2 regions of the Clostridium hominis genome follow, and region 1 is predicted to be linked to the other one. Evidence: riboswitches for the same ligand, from Rfam matches in the RefSeq annotation. Region 1 holds a riboswitch; the other holds the start of a gene.
The links. Region 1 has a riboswitch for FMN ahead of H8S20_RS14815 (ECF transporter S component). Riboswitches for the same ligand answer to the same signal wherever they lie in the genome.

Region 1 (10,812 bases):
CTATATATTTTTTAATAGCATCCATAAATACTTCACCGTATTTTTCAAGCTTAGCTTTACCTACTCCACTAATATCTAAAAACTGCTCTTCGTTTATCGGCATCCTTGTGCTTAATTCCCTTAATGTATTATCACCAAATATAATATATGGAGGTATTTTTTCTTCTGATGCTATTTCCATTCTTATAACCCTTAATATATTAAACAGTTCATTATTTTTAGCTACTGCTTGCTTAACATTAACTTGTTTTATAAAAACTTGTCTTTGCCCTTTAACTATTTCCATAGACTTATTATTTAACGTAACTACAGGATATTCCCCCCTATAATTAAGATATCCATAGGATATTAGTATATTTATAAATTCTGCTAATTTATCTTTAGTATAGTTCTTCATTATATTATATGTAGATAATTTATCCAATCCAAATTCGATAACCTTTTTATTAGTAGATCCTCTAAGAACATCTACTATCATTCCTATGCCATATTTTTGTCCCATTCTATATGCACAAGAAATAACCTTTTGTGCATCTTCAGTCTTATCAACTAGTTCACCTTGCAACTCGCAATTACTACAATTATTACAATTTTCTTCTACTTCTTCACCAAAATATTTCAATATAAACTTTCTATAACACTCTTGGTTATATACAAAATTAATCATAGTTTGTAGTTTTGAAAGTTCATTTTCTTTTCTTATCGGATCATTAGTTCCAGCATCTATAATATATCTTTGTGTTTGAACATCTGATGGTGAAAATAACATTATACACTCACTATTTTCTCCATCTCTCCCAGCTCTACCTATCTCTTGATAATAACCTTCAATATTCTTAGGCATATTATAATGTATTACATATCTAATATTAGGTTTATCTATACCCATTCCAAAGGCGTTAGTAGCTATTATAAGCTTTGATTTATCATATATAAAATCTTCTTGTGCTACTTTTCTCTCTTCATCACTTAATCCAGCATGATATTTCTCTACAGCTATACCTTTTTGAAGTAAAAAACTATGAAGATTATCTACCTCTTTTCTAGTAGCGCAATATATAATTCCTGATTCATCCTTGTTCTTTTCTATATAGTCTAGTAAATAGTTCTTTCTAATAACACCTTTTTCAACTATTATTTTTAGATTTTCTCTATCAAAGCCTGCTATAAAAATCTTAGGATTTTTAAGCTCTAGTCTATCTACTATATCTCTTCTTACCTCTTCTGTTGCAGTAGCTGTAAAAGCTGTTACTATAGGTCTTTTAGTTAATAATGATATAAATTTACTAATTCTTCTATAACTTACTCTAAAATCATGTCCCCATTGTGATACACAGTGAGCCTCATCTATTGCAATTTGAGATATTTCCATTTGAGTTATCATTGTCAAAAACTCATTAGACTCTAATCTTTCTGGAGCTACATATAAAATCTTTATATCTCCATTTCTAATTTTTCTTAATATCTCATTTATTTCTACATTATTTAATGATGAATTTATATATGCCGATTCTATACCTATATTATTTATACTATCTACTTGGTCCTTCATTAATGAAATAAGAGGAGATATTACTAGCGTTATCCCATTTAAGATCACAGCTGGAACTTGATAGCATATAGACTTTCCTCCACCTGTTGGCATTATTGTTAATACATCATTTCCATTAAGTATTTCACTAATAATTTCTCCTTGTTTTCCTCTAAAGGAGTTATATCCATAATATTTTTTTAATATCTCTAATGCCTTATCCATAAATTCTCCTTTGCCTTTATATATAAACTTAAAACACTTCGTTTAAATTATTAACAGTCATACTAAATATATTCAAACACTCATTCTATCAACAACTTTCTAATATATTCATTATTAATAGAATACTTTTTAAAAGCATAAAAAAAACTAGCAAGAATATCTTACTAGTTTCTTTGGCAGGGGTACTAGGAATCGAACCTAGCCTAATAGTTTTGGAGACTACTGTACTACCGATATACGATACCCCTAAGTACAATACATATTATATCTTATGTTTCTAATTAAATCAATGTTTTTTCTACTATTTTTTTATAATTCTTTTCTTTTGTCATCTTTTTGGATAAAATAATAGATAGTTAATAATTAAGAGTTAAAAGTTAAGAGTTAAAAATTTATTTTAGTTAAGTTTATTGTTCTCTTACTATTAACTATATAATGGAGGATTTTTTATGATTTTTTCTGTTAATAGCGTTGAGCAAACTACCGCTATTGGTTTAGAGTTAGGTAAGCTTTTAAAATCTGGTGATATAGTATGCTTAACTGGAGATTTAGGTACTGGTAAAACTCATATAACTAAAGGTATCGCAAAAGGTTTGGGAATTGATGATCACATTACTAGCCCTACATTTACCATAGTAAATGAGTATGATTCTGGAAGATTAAAATTTTATCACTTCGACGTTTATAGGGTATCAGATCCCGATGAAATATACGCTATAGGTTTTGATGATTATATATTTTCAGATGGAGTTTCTGTTATTGAATGGGCTAACTACATAGAAGATATATTACCTAATGAATATCTACATATTCATATAGAGAAAAATTTAGATAAGGGTGAAAATTTTAGAAGTATTACTTTGAAGCCTTATGGTGAAAGATATGATTACATAAAGGAGTTAAAATTATGATAGTTTTAAGTATGGATTCTTCATCTTTAGTAACTACTGTTGCTCTTCTTAAAGATGAACATATACTAGGTGAGTTTACTATTAATTTCAAAAGAGAACATTCAGTTATATTGATGGAAAAGGTAGAAGAACTTCTTAAAGATTGTGAAGTTGATATAAATGATGTTGATGGATTTGTAGTATCAAAAGGTCCGGGTTCATTTACAGGATTGAGAATAGGTATGGCTACTGTAAAAGGTTTAAGCATGGGAAGTAATAAACCTTATGTTAGCATATCTAGTTTAGATGCTTTAGCTTACTCCCTTTTAAATTTTGATGGTCTTATATGCCCGATAATGGATGCATTAAGAGATAGTGTATTCACTTGTATTTATAAAAATATTGATGGTAAACTTACTAAAGTTATAGATTATTCTGCTCTTTCTTTAGAGGAACTAGCTACAGAGTTAAATTCACTAGGAGAAAAAGTTATATTTACTGGTGATGGTGTATACAAGCATAAAGATTACTTACTAGCAAATATTCCTAAGGCTATATTTGCACCAAATCATTTAAGTATCATAAAAGCTTCTTCTCTTGGAGAACTTGGAATGATTAAATTAAAAAATGGAAACTTTGATGATAAAAACTCTGCTCCACTTTACTTAAAGAAACCTCAAGCAGTAAGAGAATTAGAACAAAGGTTGGCTATGAAAAATGAAAATAGATTATAAACTTATGGATAGCTCTCATATTAATGATGTCTATGAACTAAGTAAATCATGTTTTTCTGTTCCTTGGAGTTTAGATTCTATATCTTATGAAATAGAAAATCCACTAGCAAAATATGTTATTGCCGAAAACTTATCCACAAAAGATGTATTAGGTTTTGCAGGTGTGTGGATAGTTGCTGGAGAAGGTGATATAACTAACATTGCTGTTAATCCATCTTATCGAAAACAAGGTATAGCTTCTAGACTTTTAGAAAAACTTTTTGAGGTGTGTAAAGAAAATAACTGTACTGAAATAACATTAGAAGTTAGAACTTCTAATATCGCAGCTCAAAATCTTTATAAAAAATTTAACTTTAAAGAAGAAGGAATAAGAAAAAAATATTATTCAGACAATGGTGAGGATGCTATCATTATGTGGAGAAGAGATAACTAAATAGTTAATAATTAAAAGATAAGAGTTAATAGTTCAGGAATAAAATCAATTAATTTGATTATTTAAAGAATCTGTACAACAGTTTCTCTCCTAAACTATTAACTCTAAATTATTAAATATTAACTTAAATTAATTACGCTATTTGGTTTTTTGAATCATTAAATTTACTATCAACTTTAAATATTGCTACCGATACTTTCTTATATAAAAGATAAGTTATTATTCCTACGATTAAAGCCTTTAGTCCATTGAATGGTAATAATCCTACAATAACATATTGGCTTAGTTCTGCTGGTGCCATTTGCATTCCATATGCAGGTAGTAAGAAATATACATTAGCTACTATTCCTAACAATTCCATAACAATCCCACCTATTATCATACCTATAATAGCAGTTTTTTTACTCTTATTTCTATTATAAATCCATGCTGCTGGTACAACTAATGCAAGACCAACTATAATATTGGCTAATTCTCCTATAAAACCTGTTTCTGTTCCTTTTATTAAGAATCTTAATAATACTTTTAATATTACTATAGCTCCACCTGCTACTGGTCCATAAGCAAATCCACCCATTAATGCTGGAACTTCACTTAAATCGATCTTTAACCATGGGAATAATGGGATTATAGGGAAATCAAAATACATTAATACTACTGCAATTGCAACTAATAAGGAAATTTTAATCATTTTGTTTACGTTTTTGTTTGAATTATTCATTTCATTCTCCTCCCAAAAGTTATCCTCTGGGGTAATTTGTTAGAATCTAAATTGCTTGTCTTATTTATATTTTGCTTAAAAATAATTTTTTAATACATAAAAAACCCTGATGAAAATTCACCAGGGCATAAAAAACAAGCTAATTAAACTAAATGCAAAATAGCACTTATTTATCTAACTTACTACCTTCTTTCATCCAGACTTTACTGTCGGCCTCGGAGTTTCACCGAATCATACTCATAAGAGCTCGCGGGCTATACCGCCGGTAGGGAATTACACCCTGCCCTGAAGATAATTTTATTAACATTTATTTCATTTATATTATATTCTAATATTTGTATTTTTTCAAGTAATATTATTATATTTTTTAATTTTTTAATAATACCTTTAGTTTTTGTTACATTAAACACCCAATAGTAACAGCATTATTTATCTATATCTTTCATAGTTAAAGAAATTCTCTTTCTTTTTTCATCTACTTCCATTATCTTAACCTGTATAACATCTCCTACTTTTACTATATCTAAAGGATGTTTTACAAATCTATTAGCCATTTGACTTTTGTGAACAAGCCCATCTTGATGCACTCCAATGTCTACAAAAGCTCCAAAGTCAGATACATTTCTTACTGTACCCATAAGAATCATTCCTGAAGTTAAATCTTTTATATCTACTACACCAGTTTTTAATATTGGTTTCGGCATATCTTCTCTTGGGTCTCTACCAGGCTTTTGTAATTCCTTTATAATATCCTTTAAAGTAATTTCTCCTACTTCTAATTCTTTTATTATATTACTTAATCCCTTTTCAGAAACTCTTTCATTTATATCATCTAGCTTCCTATTCTTTAAGTCTTCTTTAGTATAACCTAACATTTCAATAAGTTTTTTTGTTATATTATATGATTCAGGGTGAACTGAAGTATTATCTAAAGGTTCTTTACTTTCCATAACCCTTAAGAAACCAGCACATTGCTCAAATGCCTTTTGTCCTAATCTCTTAACCTTTAATAATTCCTTTCTAGAGCTAAATCCTCCAACTTCATCTCTATAAGCTACAATATTATTAGCTATAGCTGAATTTATACCAGCAACATAAGTTAACAACGAAGGTGTAGCAGTATTTAAATCTACTCCAACTTTATTAACTGAATCCTCAACAACTCCAGTTAACGATTCATCTAATCTCTTTGGTGTTACATCATGTTGATATTGTCCTACACCTAAAGCTTTTGGTTCAATTTTCACTAGTTCAGCCATTGGATCTTGAAGTCTTCTACCAATAGAAATAGCTCCTCTTATAGTTACATCTAAATCTGGATACTCTTTAGTTGCAAGCTCTGATGCTGAATAAACTGATGCTCCTGATTCTGATACTATTACATAAACTAATTCTTTCCCTGTTTCTTTTTTTATTTCAGATATCATCTCTGAAATAACTTCCTCAGATTCTCTTGAAGCCGTTCCATTTCCTAGAGATATTACTTCTACATCATATTTATTTATAAGCTCTTTTAAAACCTTCTTAGTGCCATTTACATCATTTCTAGGTAATGTAGGATATACAGTAGCCTTTTCTAAAAACTTCCCAGTAGAATCTAATACAGCAACCTTACATCCTGTTCTGAATCCTGGATCAAATCCCATAACAACCTTACCTTTTATAGGTGGTTGCATAAGTAGTGATTTTAGGTTTTCCTTGAATATTAATATTGCACCCTCTTCTCCTTTGTCTGTAAGTTCACTTCTCACTTCTCTCTCTATTGAAGGAAATATTAGTCTCTTATATGAATCCTTAATTGCTAGCAATAAGTATTTATCTGTTATATCATTCTTTTTAAGAATTTTATTTTCTAAATATGATAATACCTTTTCTTCATTTACATTTATCTTCACTGAAAGAATTTTTTCTTTTTCTCCCCTATTTATAGCAAGTATTCTATGTGGAGGAATTTTAGATACCTCTTCACTGTATTCATAGTACATTTCATAAGGTGTAGATTCTTCGCTACTACCTTTTGTTTCAAGCTTTCCTTCTCTTACAGTAAGTTCTCTTATCCATTTTCTATAACTTGCTTCATCTGATATCATTTCGGCTATTATATCTAAAGCTCCATTAATAGCATCCTCTGATGATAAAACTTTCTTTTCTTCGTCTATATATTTAGAAGCTTCTTCTTCTATATTACCTTTAAAATCACCTTCAAGTATTACTTCAGCTAATGGTTTTAACCCCTTTTCTAATGCTATTGTAGCTCTTGTTCTCTTCTTTTGCTTAAACGGTCTATATATATCCTCAACTTCTGTTAAAGTTTCACTTACTTCTAAAGCTTTTACTATTTCTTCAGTTAATTTCCCTTGTTCATCTATAGATTTTAAAACTGCTTCTTTTCTTTCTTTTAAATTTCTAAGATAATTTAATCTTTCAAAAAACTTTCTTAAAACTTCATCTGTCATAGCTCCAGTTTGTTCTTTTCTATATCTCGCTATGAAAGGAACCGTATTACCTTCATCTAATAAAGTAATAACATTTTGAACATGCTTTAGTGATATTCCTAATTCCTTTACTAATCTTTCCTCTATATTTACCATAGCTCCTCCTAAACTTATGTCACTTATTTTTCTTTCATTAACTATTATATAATATTTCCCAATTATTTTTTAATATTTTTTCTTCCTGAATATTACACTATTGATATTAAGTAAATTAACTTGTATAATTTAATTGTAAAATATTTACAATTAGGTGGTGATATTATGCCTCAATTTATTAATAAATTTATGTATATTCTATTAATAATATTTATAACATTCCTTGTATTAAATGAATTTTACGTAATTGACTTTTCTACAAATCTAAGGAATATATTTATATTCTTAACATTGATATTAATTTTATTAACATCAATGAAGGAAATATTATCAGGTAAGAATGGATTTATAAAATTCTTAAATATTCTAACTTTACTTTGTACTGTTGTTGGTGGTATTTTCTCTATTGTTAAAGGACAACTTAATACCTTTATTTATATATGTTTAATATTCTCACTAATTAACGGAGTAATAGTTTTGACATATTCAAAAACATAATTTTATTTATTTTAATCATATTACAAACATTAGAATAATATTATTAGATATATATTATAATTTCGAGGTACTTTTATGCGAAAAAAACTTATATATCTTTTAAGCTTATCCGTAACATTTATTTTATTATTTTTTCTAATTTTGCTTAACTGTTCATATTCATCTTTTGATTCTAGCAACGTAAAAGACACTATAGATGTACTTTCTTCGGAAACATTTAATGGACGTTTAGCTGGTTCTACTGAGAATACGATGGTTGCAGATTTTATAGAAAATAAATTTAAAGAAAGTAATTTAAAAACTTATGGAGACGGTAGTTACAAAAAAGATTTTAATACTATCTGTCCAGTTTCTACAGACACAACACCTTATCTTAAAATAATGTCTAATGGCAAAGTAGAAGAAGAACTTCAATATGGAGTTGACTTTAAAGAAGATATGATTAACTTTAGAGGAAATACATTTACTTTTTCTAATAAAGATAAAATTTCTTCATTCTATCTTTCTATTGAAGTAACTACTTCTGAAAACAAGTTTTTATTTTTTGTTCCTAATGGAAATGAACTTTACTTTAGAAGTTCCTTCATGAGCGATTTTCCTTATGATGCTGTTATTATGGTGACAGAAAACACCAAGAACAAAATACTTAATAGCTTAAATGAAGGGAAAGAAATTTCTGTTCATGTTCCTTTTGAAGCTGAAAGCAAAACAATCTCTAATGTAGTTGGTGTTATTGAGGGTACTGATAAAGAAGCTGCACCTTTAGTAATTACAGCCCACTTTGATCACTTAGGTAAAGACGGCTTAGGTAATATATATGGTGGTGCATTAGATAACGCATCGGGTACAAGCTTCATGCTTGAACTTCAACGTAGCCTTTCTACATTTGCTAAACCTAATCGAGATATAATTTTTGTTGCTCTAAATGCGGAGGAATTTGGGTTATTAGGATCGAAACAGTTTGCAGAAGACAATATATTTAATTTAAAAAATTCGGAAGTCATAAATTTTGATATGGTTGGAAGCGCTGGTTTTCCAATAACATTTATGCAAGGTGTTGATTTTAAAGATAAAGATTCAGAACTACTAAAATCATTAGAAGAACTATGTAAAAAAAATAATACTTCTTATGAAGTTGTATATCAAGACTCAAGTGATCATGCTAGCTTTAATAAGTTAGGTATAGATTCAGTAAGCTTTTGTCATAGTGATTTAAGTAAAATTCATACTCCATATGACACTACAACCTATATTAGTACTGATGCTATAGATTCAGTTTATGAAATAGTAAACCAAAAAATAATGAATAGTTGCTATAACAACTTTACTTTATTACTTTACAATAAACTGTTAATTCTAGTTTTATCAATAATTCTAGGTGTCTTAGTTGGATATCCTCTTCTTAAGAAAAAAGTAAAATAAATAAATGCCTACGACATGAATATCATATCTGTCGTAGGCATATTTCTTTTCACTAAAGATGAATATTTCTCTTAACTTTGCTAATATTTCTCTTGTAAGCTTTAGCTAACAACATTTTCAAGCTATTTATTCTGTTTTAGATAAGCAGTTATAAACTGATCTATTCCACCATCCATAACAGAACTTAGATTTGATGTTTCTTCGTTAGTTCTATGATCTTTAACCAGGTTATATGGATGGAATACGTACGATCTTATTTGACTTCCCCATCCCATATCTTTTAGCTCCCCAGTCAAATCCTCAATTTTCTCTTTATGAGCTCTATCCTTAAGTTCTATAAGTTTAGACTTAAGCATTGACATGGCTGTGTCTTTATTTGAAAATTGACTTCTTTCATTTTGGCACTGTACAACTATTCCAGTTGGTATATGAGTTATTCTTATAGCTGATTCAGTTTTATTTACGTGTTGCCCACCAGCTCCACTCGCTCTATACGTATCTATCTTTAAATCATCTGATCTAATATCAATATCTTGGTCTTTAGTAAGCTCTGGTAGTACTTCTACTGAAGCAAAAGATGTTTGTCTCTTACCATTAGCATTAAAAGGTGATATTCTTACTAACCTATGGATACCCTTTTCAGCTTTCAAATATCCATAAGCAAATTCCCCTTTTACTTTTAAGGTAACACTCTTTATTCCAGCCTCGTCACCTTCTAATAAATCTACTACTTGAACCTTATAGCCTTTCTTTTCACACCATCTAGTATACATTCTAAGAAGCATATCAGTCCAATCATTAGCATCAGATCCACCAACTCCTGCATGAAGATTTAATATAGCATCATTTTTATCATATTCACCAGATAAAAGTAACTCTATTCTATATTCTTCAATTAGTTTTTCTATATCTCTAATCTCATAGATAATTTCATTTACAGTCTCTTCATCATCTTCTGCAATTTCAGCTAATACTTCAACATCATCTATTCTATTAATTAAACTTTCAAATCTATCTATTTTATCCTTAATACTCTTACTTTCTTTAGTAACTTCTTCTGCTCTTTTTATATCATCCCAGAATCCTTTTTCCTGCATCTGAAGCTCAAGCTCTTGAAATCTCTTTTCTAAACTGTCCTTGTCAAAGAGAAGCCCTCATTTCATCTAATGTAACCTTTAAACCATTAAGTTTAGCAAGCTCTTGCTCTAATTTAATTAACACTATATCAACCCCTTTAGCCAATTTATAATTTATAATTAAGAATTAAAAATTATCTATGAAATTTCTTCTTAATTCCTTTTTACTATATTCTATCATTATAGACATCTATTTAAAATAATAATATATATTTTAAACTGTAAAATTCATAGAAGCTCTTTCTCCAATTTAAAATTTAAAATTAATAATTAAAAAAGTGCCCTTAGGGCACTTTTTTATACTCCTCTGCCGCAGCAGTTTTTATATTTCTTTCCACTTCCGCAAGGACAAACATCATTTCTTCCTACTTTGTTTTCATTTCTTGCAGGTTCCTTCTTTAAGCTCTTATCATCTTCTCCATGACTAGCAGAAGTTTCTTCTACAACTTTTTCTCTTTCCACTGGTCTTTCAACTCTTACATGGAATAAGAACTTAACTGTTTCATTCTTAATTCCCTCGATCATTTCTTCAAACATTGCACTACCTTCCATTTGGTACGCTTGAATTGGATCTTGTTGCTTATATGCTCTTAATCCCATTCCTTGTTTTAAATGATCCATATTATCTATA
Region 2 (10,812 bases), on a different contig from region 1:
GTACACTCCACTTAAAGCATTAGCTATAGTATCACTTAAAGTGCTATTAACTTTATTTAGCGATATTATATTACTTTCTAACCTCGACATTTTAATCAAAGCTTGCACCAGCCACTCTAGCTTAGATACTTGAAACTTCATATTATTTAAAAACATACTTTGCTGATTTCTATTTAGGTCTCTTTGAATTAATGTATCATTATACATAGTAATGTTAGCTATTGGCGTCTTAATTTGATGTGAAATATCTCCTATAAGAGATTTTATATTCTCTTTTTCTATTAAAGCCTCTTCTCTATTATTATCTAATATTTCAACGAGCTTTTTTAACTTATGTTGTAACTTTGAAAATATAGTTTCCTCATCTTCCACAAACTCTATATTTTCCTCTTTATAAATAACTTTATCTATAATATCACACATATTGTTGGAAAAACTTAAAATATTTTTTCTAACAACATATATGAACCCTAGAATAATTAAAGCTATTATTAAAATAAATATTCCAATTATAAAGAATAAACTATTTGCTTCATTGTAAATACTCGGATTAGTAGTAATGATATAATTTATATTCAACTTAATAATTATTAAAAATATAATACTTATTATTGAAACTAAAATAGTAAAAATACTATATATATTATTTAAAAACATCCTCTTTAATCTTATCAATACTTCTCACCTGTCCAAGCATATCCAATTCCATACACAGTTTTAATATATCTAGGCTTTGATGGATTATCTTCAATTTTATTTCTAAGTCTATTAATATTTACTGTTAGAGCATGCTCTTCAACATATTCTTCATTTTCCCATAACTCTTCTAGTAAAACTTGTCTCGTTAAAATTTCACCCTTAGATAAAATTAGTTTTTTTAACAATTTATATTCTGTAGGAGCCAAAACTATACTTTCTCCATTTTTCTGTACTGTGATTTTGTCTAAATCTATTTTAAACTCCCCCTCTTTAATAATATTTGAAGATATGCTATTTTTACCACACCTTCTAAGTACTGTTAGAACTCTTTCTCTTAAAACATTAATACTAAACGGCTTAGTAATATAGTCATCTGCCCCTATCCTTAACCCTGTTATTATGTCAAGTTCTGTATCACATGCAGTTAAAAATACAATTGGAGTTGTATACTTTTGTCTTATATTCTTACAAAAATCAAATCCACTACCATCTGGTAAATTACAATCTAATATTATAATATCTATGTTTTCTTTATCTAATTTTTCTCTAGCTTCCTCTAAAGTAAAAGCTGAAGTAATGTTAAACCCATCCATCTGAAAATTAAATGCTATTCCTTGATTCAACATAACATCATCTTCTATTATTAATAAATTGCTCATAAAATAATACCTTTCTAATACATAAACTAATCAACCTAATTATACCATCTTAAAATTACTTAATATAATTATTTATAATAAAAATAACTTCATAAAATTAAAGGAATATTTAGTTAAACTAAATACTCCTTTATTATATTACTATTTAATATTGTATATTAAATCCTTCAACTCAGTAATTTCCTTTGCTAAAAAAGTAGCTTCCTTTAATTCTTCATAACTACCAAATCCATATAAACAACCTATAGATTGTAAATTATGTACTTTGGCAATTTCAATATCTACAAATCTATCTCCAATAACTATAAAATCACCATGGTACTTCTCTTTTATAAAATTAAATATTTCATATTTAGGCTTAAATTCAAATTGTTCTGTACAATAAAAATCATTAAAATATTTATCTAATTTAAACAATTTATTATGCTCATTCATATATTTAATTTTACAATTACTTAAGAAAATCAAATTGTATCCTCTTTCTTGTAACTCTTTAAGTAATTCTATAGTACCATCATATAATTCTGCATTACCTTGGCTTAAATATTCAATCATTGAATTTCCTATAATAGAACTACATTTTTTCTTTACTTCTTCTTGTAAATTAGGCATAAAGTTATTCCACATATCTTTTGCACTATATCCTAACCATTTACTTATTTCTTTATCCTCCCAAACCTTCTCTTCTGCATACCCTTCTTTAATTAAATATTCATATGCTTTTCTAAAAGCTGGTCCATAAATTTTTATACTATTATGCAGTGTTCCATCATAATCAAATATAATATTAATTTTCTTATTCATAGTCTTAGAAATTCTTTAAAAGATTTGCCATTTCAATTGCTGTTACTGCTGCATCATACCCTTTGTTACCAGCTTTAGTTCCAGCTCTTTCAATAGCTTGTTCAATAGAATCTGTTGTTAATACTCCAAATATTACTGGCTTTTCAGTTTGTAATGAAACTGAAGCTATTCCCTTTGATGCTTCAGAACACACATAGTCAAAGTGAGGTGTAGATCCCTTAATTACTGCTCCTAAACATATTACTGCATCATACTTTTCATTTTGAGCCATCTTTTTAGCTACTAGTGGAATTTCAAATGCTCCTGGTACCCAAGCTACTTCAATATCATTTTCTTCAACTCCATGTCTCTTTAATCCATCTAAAGCTCCACCTAATAATTTTGAAACTATAAATTCATTAAATCTTCCTACTACTATTCCTACCTTAAGCCCTTTTGATACTAAATTCCCTTCTATTGTTCTCATTTTTATTTCCTCCTAATATTTCATATCTTTTATTTATTTAAATTTTAATAATTTAACATGTGATTTAATTTTTCTTTTTTAGTTTTTAAGTAAAATTCATTTTTCTCATTATGATTCATTTGTATAGGTACTCTATCTACTATCTCAATTCCAAACTCACCTAAACCATCTATTTTTCTTGGATTATTAGTCATAAGTCTTAATTTTTTTACTCCTAAATCTTTTAAAATAGCAGCTGCAACATCATAACTTCTCATATCTGCTGGAAATCCTAACATCACATTAGCTTGTACAGTATCATATCCTTCATCTTGAAGTGCATATGCTTTCATCTTATTTATAAGTCCAATCCCTCTTCCTTCTTGTCTCATATATAACAGTATTCCAGAACCTTCTTCTGCAATTCTCTTCATAGCTGCATCATATTGTTCACCACAATCACATCTTTTAGAACCTAGTGCATCACCAGTTAAGCACTCTGAATGTACCCTAGCTAAAATTGGAGATTCTTCATTTATATCACCTTTAACTAAAGCAACATGATGTTCCCCATTTAACTTATTTATAAACCCAAACATCTTAAAATCACCATATCTTGTAGGCATTTTTATCTCCACTACTCTTTCAACTAAAACTTCCTTCTTTTCTTTATTTTTTCTGTATTTAACTAAATCAGCTATAGTTACAATTTTTAAGTTGTGTTCTTTAGCAAAGTTCATTAGTTCTGGAGTTCTTGCCATAGTTCCATCTTCATTCATAATTTCACATATAACTCCTGCTGACTTTAAACCAGCAAGCTTAGGTAAATCTATAGCAGCTTCAGTATGTCCTATTCTCTCTAGTACTCCCCCCTCTTTAGCTATTAGAGGAAATACATGCCCAGGTCTTCTAAAATTCTCTGGTTTATCATCTTCTAAAACCTTTTGTATTGTTAATGCTCTTTCAAAAGCAGAAATTCCTGTAGTTGTATCAATATGGTCAATAGAAACTGTAAATGCTGTTTCATGATTATCCGTATTATTTGATACCATTGGTCCAATATTTAACTCTTTAGCTCTCTTCTCTTCAATTGGCATACATATAAGACCTCTACCATACTTAGCCATAAAGTTTATAGCTTCCCCTGTAACCTTTTCTGCCGCCATTAAAAGATCTCCCTCATTTTCTCTATCAGGATCATCAATTACTACTACAATCTTTCCTTCTCTTATATCTTCTATAGCCTCTTCAATACTATTAAATTTAAACATACTCTTTCTCCTCCACTATAAAAATCCATTTTCTCTTAAAAAACTTTCACTTATAGATGTTTTTTTACTTTCTTCTTTTTTAGGTAATCTCAATAATTTTTCAACATATTTTCCTATTACATCACACTCAAGATTTACAGTATCCCCACACTTCTTCTTTAAAAGTATTGTTTCTTCTCCAGTATGAGGAATTATTGAAACCTTAAATATTTCGTTATCCACATATGCAACAGTCAAACTTATTCCATCTATTGCTATAGAGCCTTTATAAACTATATACCTTAAAAGTTCAGGTTCAGCTTTTACACTTACCCAAGTAGCATTATCCTCTTTAACTAAAGAAATAACCTCACCAACTCCATCTATATGTCCACTTACTATATGTCCTCCAAGTCTAGTTGCTAAACTTAAAGCCCTTTCTAAATTAACTTTACTTCCAATCGAAAGGTTACCTAAAGTACTCTTACGTAATGTCTCAGCCATAACGTCTGCTTCAAATGTATCTCTATTTATATTGATAACTGTAAGACACACTCCGTTTGTACATATACTGTCACCTACTCTAGTTTCTTCTAATACCTTATTAGCTTTAACTACAAGTACTGAGGATTTTTCTCCTCTTTTTATCCCTTTAATTTCTCCTATTTCCTCTACTATACCTGTAAACATCTAGTTTTCACCTCTTTTAATATACCCTTGTATTAATATATCCTCTCCAACATTTTCTGTAGTCATATTTTCTAATAATATCGCTTTATTTAACTCTTCTACTCCATTACCTTCTACTGGAGTTTTGGACATTTCACCTCCAATAATTTTAGGTGAAATGTAAGCTTGTACCTTATCTATAATTCCTTCTTCTAAAGCTGAAAAGCTTAAAGTCCCTCCACCTTCTAAAAGAACACTATCTATATTTAATTCTCCTAATTTAATCATCAATTCATTCAAATCTACTCTGTCATACTTCGCTTTAACTTTTACTACTTCTATTCCCTTTTCTTCTAACTCCTTAGCTTTATTATTATCGCGCTTGTCAGTTGTAGCTATAATTGTTCTTGCTAAATTATCATTAACTACTCTTGAAGTCATAGGTATTCTTAGCTTACTATCTACTATTACTCTTATTGGATTTCTTCCATAGTTCAACCTACAAGTAAGCTCTGGGTTATCTTTTATAACAGTATTAACTCCAATCATAATTGCTGATAGTTCATTTCTTAACTTATGAACATTTTTTCTTGATTCATCACAAGTAATCCATTTAGATTCTCCAGTCTTTGTAGCAATCTTTCCATCTAATGTCATAGCAGTTTTCAACACTACAAAAGGCCTTTTAGTAACTATATATTTCATAAAAACTTCTGCAAGATTTTTACACTCTTCTTCAAGTATCCCAACTACAACATCTATACCTGAATCTCTTAGCTTTCTTACCCCTCTTCCTGCTACTAATGGATTTGGGTCTAAAGTTCCTATTACAACCTTAGAAATTTTACTTTCAATTATTTTATCTACACAGGGTGGTGTCTTTCCATAATGAGAACAAGGTTCTAATGTCACATATATAGTTGCACCTTCTGCACTTTCTCTTAAACTATTAAAAGCATTAACTTCTGCATGAGCTTTTCCATACTCTTCATGATATCCTTGTCCAATTACTCTTCCCTCTTTAACAATAACTGCCCCAACTAGTGGATTTGGATTAACTTTACCTTTGCCATTCTTTGCTAAGTCTATAGCTAACCGCATAAATTCTTTATCCATCTTGATCATCTCTCAATCATAAAAACTTAAACTTAATAAATCTTATAATTAAAAATTAAAAGCCCTGAGATTAAATCTCAGGGCCATATAATGGAAGTATCTATAAAAATTAATATCTTAACTTTAATAAAAGTCAATATATTAATTAATATACCTAATAAAAATCTTAACTACATATGTAAAATACATATTTATTTATGAATTAACTTTAAATAGTTAATCCAATCATTTATATAAGTGTAAACAAAAAGCTCTGAAATATATAATATTTCAGAGCAAAATAAATCACTTACTAAATATAGTTAAGATTATACTATACTTTTCGCTTATCTTCTTTCATCCAGACTGTACTGTCGGCTTCGGAATCTCACCGAATCATGCCATAAGGCTCGCGGGCTTTACCGCCGGTAGGGAATCTCACCCTGCCCTGAAGATTTATTAAATTTTATATTTGTATTTTATTACCTTAAATTATTTTTGTCAACTTATTTTTACATAATAAATTTATTTTAATTTTTATTTAATAAATATACTTTATTTAATTTTGTTTTTACATTTTATTCTTCATATTTTAACATATTCCCTATTAAATTTGAGAAAATCCTATTAGCTACTTTTTCCTCAGAAACTATCTATCTCTTTCAATTATTTTTTTCATTGTTTCTTTATTCATTGCACCTGGAACGTACGTTGTGATATACCCCTCTTTATCTATTATAAGTGTAGATGGTAAAGAATTCATACCATACCCATACATAAGTGATCCTTTTTCATCAAATACAACAGGGAAATTATAACCATTATCATCTAAAAATTTAGTTATATCTTCCTTAGAACCTTCTCTTCCTAAGTTTGGTGATGCTATTCCTAAAATTACAACATCATCTTGATTCTTATTGTATTCCTCATATAACTCATCTATATAAGGCATTTCTTCTCTACAAGGAGGACACCACGTTGCCCAGAAGTTCAAGAATATAGTTTTACCTTTATAATCACTTAAGGTATGTTCATTACCGTAATTGTCATATAAAGTAAAATCAATAGGCTCTATTTTTTCCTCCTCCTGCTCCTCTTGCTGTTGATTTGCTTCTACATTAGAACTATTATTATTTTCTTCAACTGTATTTTCATTTTTAACATTTATCTGCTTATTAACATTTACCACACCTGTTATTAACATAATTAATCCTGCTAATATAATAAATGCTCCACTTATTTTCTTAATTACATTCATATATTTTTTGATATTATTTAGATGTTTACCTAATTTACTATAAAATATAGCTACTATAAGGAATGGAACTACAAATCCTAACGTATATACAGCTATTAATAAATTAGATACTAAAATACTATCTGATGTTGAAGCCATTACAAGTACTGATGCAAGTATAGGTCCTATACATGGAGTCCATCCAAAACTAAATGCAAGTCCTAAAATAAATGCAGAAAAAGGAGACATGGTCTTATACTTAACATTTAATCTCTTTTCTCTACTTAGTAATTCAGACTTAATAATTCCTAAGTAAAATAGGCCCATTATTAAAATAATAATTCCACCTATTATCATAATTATATTTTTATTAGTCGCTATAAATGAACTTAAAGCGCTTATTGATGATCCTAATATAAAGAATGTAGTTGATATTCCTAATACAAAAAATATTGTATTTCTTATTAAAATACTACTCTTAAAGTTATCCTTATTCATATCATTAATAGTACTGTTTGCTAACATACTTAAATATACAGGTAATATTGGCAATATACATGGTGAGAATATAGATAATATTCCCTCTATAAAGACTATGAATATATTTATATTTCCCACTAATTCTTTCCTCCTTCTTTTTCACAAGAAAGATTCATATCGCTCCAATTGATCATATTTTTAATTAAAGGTAATAATAATAATCCTGATTCGCTTAAATAATAAGTTGACTCAACAATATTATTTACTGTTCTTTTATCATTTTCCATTATATTATTATTAATCAACATCTCTAACTGATCATTTAATACTTTTTTACTACAGCCTTTAACTAATCTCTGTAGTTCACCGAATCTAAATTTTTTATCTTGCATAGCCCATATCATATGAGCAACCCATTTCTTCCCTAATATAGTTGCTAATGCTTCAACGGGACAATCATATACAACATCATCTACATTATAATGCATAAATTCGCCTCCTAACTTGCTCTATTTCTATTTTAAATTATTCTCTAATAAATTCCTTTATTATAATATTATCTATTATTTTCAATAATGTTAATTAACTGAGCTTTAGGTAAAAATCCTACTTTTGTAATAACCTCTTGTCCATCCTTAAATACCTTTATAGTTGGTATATTAGTTACTCTATACTCTGTTGAAATATTAGGATTTTGATCAACATCAATCTTTACTATTTTTACATTTTCTACTTCACTTTGAACTTCCTCTAAAACAGGTGCTAACATTTTACAAGGCCCACACCATGTTGCAAAGAAATCTACAACTACTACGCCTTCTTCTTTAAGAACTTCCTTTTCAAACTCTCTTTCATTTATATGCTTTACCATTTTTTCTACCTCCAAAATACTTATTTAATTTAACCTCATTATATCAACGAAATTTTCTCAAAACAATTAGGCACTTTTTTGTAACTATATTATTATAAAACAGAATGGAATCTTGAAACTTTCAAGATTCCTTATGTTTTTTTGAATTAGGTGGTTTCTTTAGTGGGGATTAATATCTTGATAGTAATCTTAATTAATATATCAAAATACATATTAATTAATTTATTAACTATAATAATATCCTATATCCTTATTTAACTTTTTTCTGTGATATGATTACATAAAAATATTATCTTTTATAAATTTAATCTTATCAAATTCTACATAAAAGCTTCCGTCACCAATTCCTATATCATTATTTTTTCTATATTCCCCATGGTAATCTGTGCCACCACTTGATAGTAAATTATACTTTGAAGTTATATAATCTAAAAACTCTTCATCCTCTTCTGTAAATGTAGGATAATATCTTTCAACTCCGCTTAATCCTAATGATTTTAAGTATTCTATATGATTTTCTATTTCATTTTTATTGTATTTTCCTAAACCTGTAGTTTTATTATTATAGTGTGCTAAAAAAGCTAGTCCCCCCGAATTAACTATAGTAGAAATAGCTTCATCTATAGGTATTAACTCATTCTTTTCGTATGGAATTGGATCTAAGTATGTGTTCCATATATATTTGCTATTATTAGAAATATTGTTATCAATAATATACTTATGAATATCATGTCTAGATATAAAACTATCTAATTTTTTCTCCCTTAAGACATCTATGTCTATGTCTAAATTATATTTTTCTTTTAAAATATTAAGTACATTTTCCATAGTAGCCTCTCTTGCTTTTCTCATTTTTTCATAGGCTTTTAAAAATACTTTATCATAAATATTCATCCCGTATCCTAAAATATGAATCATATTTCCATCTTTATATAACGCACTAATTTCAATTCCATTAATTATTTTAATACCAAACTTATTAGCTTCTTCTATAGCCTCACTTATTCCTCCTATACTATCATGATCTGTTAAAGCTAATACCTTAACATTATTATTATATGCATTCTTCACTACGTCTCTTGGGCTATACGAACCATCTGTAATAAGTGAGTGTGTATGTAAATCAATAATATCTCTCATTATTTTCTCTCCCTTATAATTAATTGCCTATTGTAAAATAATCTATATACCTATATTTTATACCAAACACAAAGTATATAAAATTTTTTCTTTACAATAACAAATATTTGTAACACCTTTATATATAGTTCATATAATATATTATGACAAATCGATAATTGTTATATCAGCAATTTACAACAGCATTACTATATTTTATAATTTAGCTAACGTAAGAGTTTCTCATTTCCCTATCATAATGTAAGTAACTTTATTATAGCTAAAATTAAAAATTATTATCCTTATTTTAGTCACTAACAAAATAACTAACCTAAAATTTTAGGGTTTGTGCATAATACACAAACCCTTTTCTAATTAAATCTATTTTTATTATATTATTAGAAATCTTTTTATAATTCACTTCATCACTTTATACAATAACGCATTTTATTAACGAAAAAGTACTTTATTTAATATTTTAATATTTTTTTTATACTTTTTTTAAAAATATTAAAGGATTTTAAGCATAAACATATAATATATATAAATAAGAATTTTTATTTCATATTTTGAATCTTATTAAATATAATATGGAATATTTTCTTATACCACATAATATCTATTAGACAAGGATTAATAGATTTATTTACTTATAATTATTAATTTAATAGATAAGGTGGTTGGGGGCTATTAAAGTTTATTAAAAATAAAAATTGGGGAGGATGATTAATATGAAAAAAATATTAGTTGGTATGTTAATTTTAACAATGGCAGGTTTAATGGGATGTAAAAAAATGAGCGTTGATGAAATTAACGAAAAGCTTTCAGACGGTAAAGAAACTACTACTGAGGATGTAAAAGAGGTAGAAGAGCCTTATACTGTAAAAATAACTAACGGAGAGTATACAAGTGAAAAAGCATATAAACTTGATGGAACTGTTACAGCAAATACTAAAAATAGTGGTTTCACAAGTATAGAGGTTGAGTTGTTAAATGATGCTAATGAGGTTGTAGATGTTGCTAGAATAAATGTTGGAGCTCTTACTATTGGTGAAACAAAAGAATTCTCTGGTTCTGGAGCAGGTGAAGGGATAACTTCATACGGCGAAATAAAAGTTACAGGATATTAAAATTAAAATAGGTAGTATAAGCTTTAACTTAATACTACCTATTTTTTCTTTTAAATTTTAATAACTTTTTAATATGTTTCCATACCTTTCAATTGATTTTGCTATACCACTTTTGAATATATATTAAATATACTCTGATATAGAATTAATATCTTTATAGCTAAAATAGATAATCTGCAATAATCTTTATAAAATCGTTTTTCTTTAAATATATAGTATCGTTAACTAAAAATGGATCATCTGTAATTATACTATCTACATTTAAATCAATCATCTTACTCATAGTATCTTGATCATTTACAGTCCACACAAATATTTGTTTTCCTTTATTATGAATATCATTTATTAAACTTT

Region 2: linked by a shared signal. The riboswitch ahead of ribD (bifunctional diaminohydroxyphosphoribosylaminopyrimidine deaminase/5-amino-6-(5-phosphoribosylamino)uracil reductase RibD) and the one ahead of H8S20_RS14815 (ECF transporter S component) in region 1 are both predicted to bind FMN.

Annotation. Positions count from the first base shown of each region.
Region 1 is NZ_JACOOO010000035.1:13,994-24,805, forward strand. Features, by position in the region: gene recQ (DNA helicase RecQ) at 1-1,756, opposite strand, end outside; tRNA gene H8S20_RS14795 (tRNA-Trp) at 1,931-2,004, opposite strand; gene tsaE (tRNA (adenosine(37)-N6)-threonylcarbamoyltransferase complex ATPase subunit type 1 TsaE) at 2,206-2,667, shown strand; gene tsaB (tRNA (adenosine(37)-N6)-threonylcarbamoyltransferase complex dimerization subunit type 1 TsaB) at 2,664-3,380, shown strand; gene rimI (ribosomal protein S18-alanine N-acetyltransferase) at 3,364-3,813, shown strand; gene H8S20_RS14815 (ECF transporter S component) at 3,947-4,534, opposite strand; FMN riboswitch at 4,715-4,831, opposite strand; gene H8S20_RS14820 (Tex family protein) at 4,960-7,125, opposite strand; gene H8S20_RS14825 (hypothetical protein) at 7,291-7,623, shown strand; gene H8S20_RS14830 (M28 family metallopeptidase) at 7,699-9,045, shown strand; one part of gene prfB (peptide chain release factor 2) at 9,168-10,187, opposite strand; one part of gene prfB (peptide chain release factor 2) at 10,189-10,266, opposite strand; gene secA (preprotein translocase subunit SecA) at 10,479-10,812, opposite strand, start outside.
Region 2 is NZ_JACOOO010000016.1:347,015-357,826, forward strand. Features, by position in the region: gene H8S20_RS09810 (sensor histidine kinase) at 1-675, opposite strand, end outside; gene H8S20_RS09815 (response regulator transcription factor) at 672-1,358, opposite strand; gene H8S20_RS09820 (HAD family hydrolase) at 1,500-2,162, opposite strand; gene ribH (6,7-dimethyl-8-ribityllumazine synthase) at 2,167-2,628, opposite strand; gene H8S20_RS09830 (bifunctional 3,4-dihydroxy-2-butanone-4-phosphate synthase/GTP cyclohydrolase II) at 2,673-3,878, opposite strand; gene H8S20_RS09835 (riboflavin synthase) at 3,894-4,547, opposite strand; gene ribD (bifunctional diaminohydroxyphosphoribosylaminopyrimidine deaminase/5-amino-6-(5-phosphoribosylamino)uracil reductase RibD) at 4,548-5,642, opposite strand; FMN riboswitch at 5,967-6,081, opposite strand; gene H8S20_RS09845 (redoxin family protein) at 6,271-7,476, opposite strand; gene H8S20_RS09850 (winged helix-turn-helix transcriptional regulator) at 7,476-7,826, opposite strand; gene trxA (thioredoxin) at 7,895-8,209, opposite strand; gene H8S20_RS09860 (PHP domain-containing protein) at 8,486-9,349, opposite strand; gene H8S20_RS09865 (hypothetical protein) at 10,060-10,458, shown strand; gene H8S20_RS09870 (glycerophosphodiester phosphodiesterase) at 10,619-10,812, opposite strand, start outside.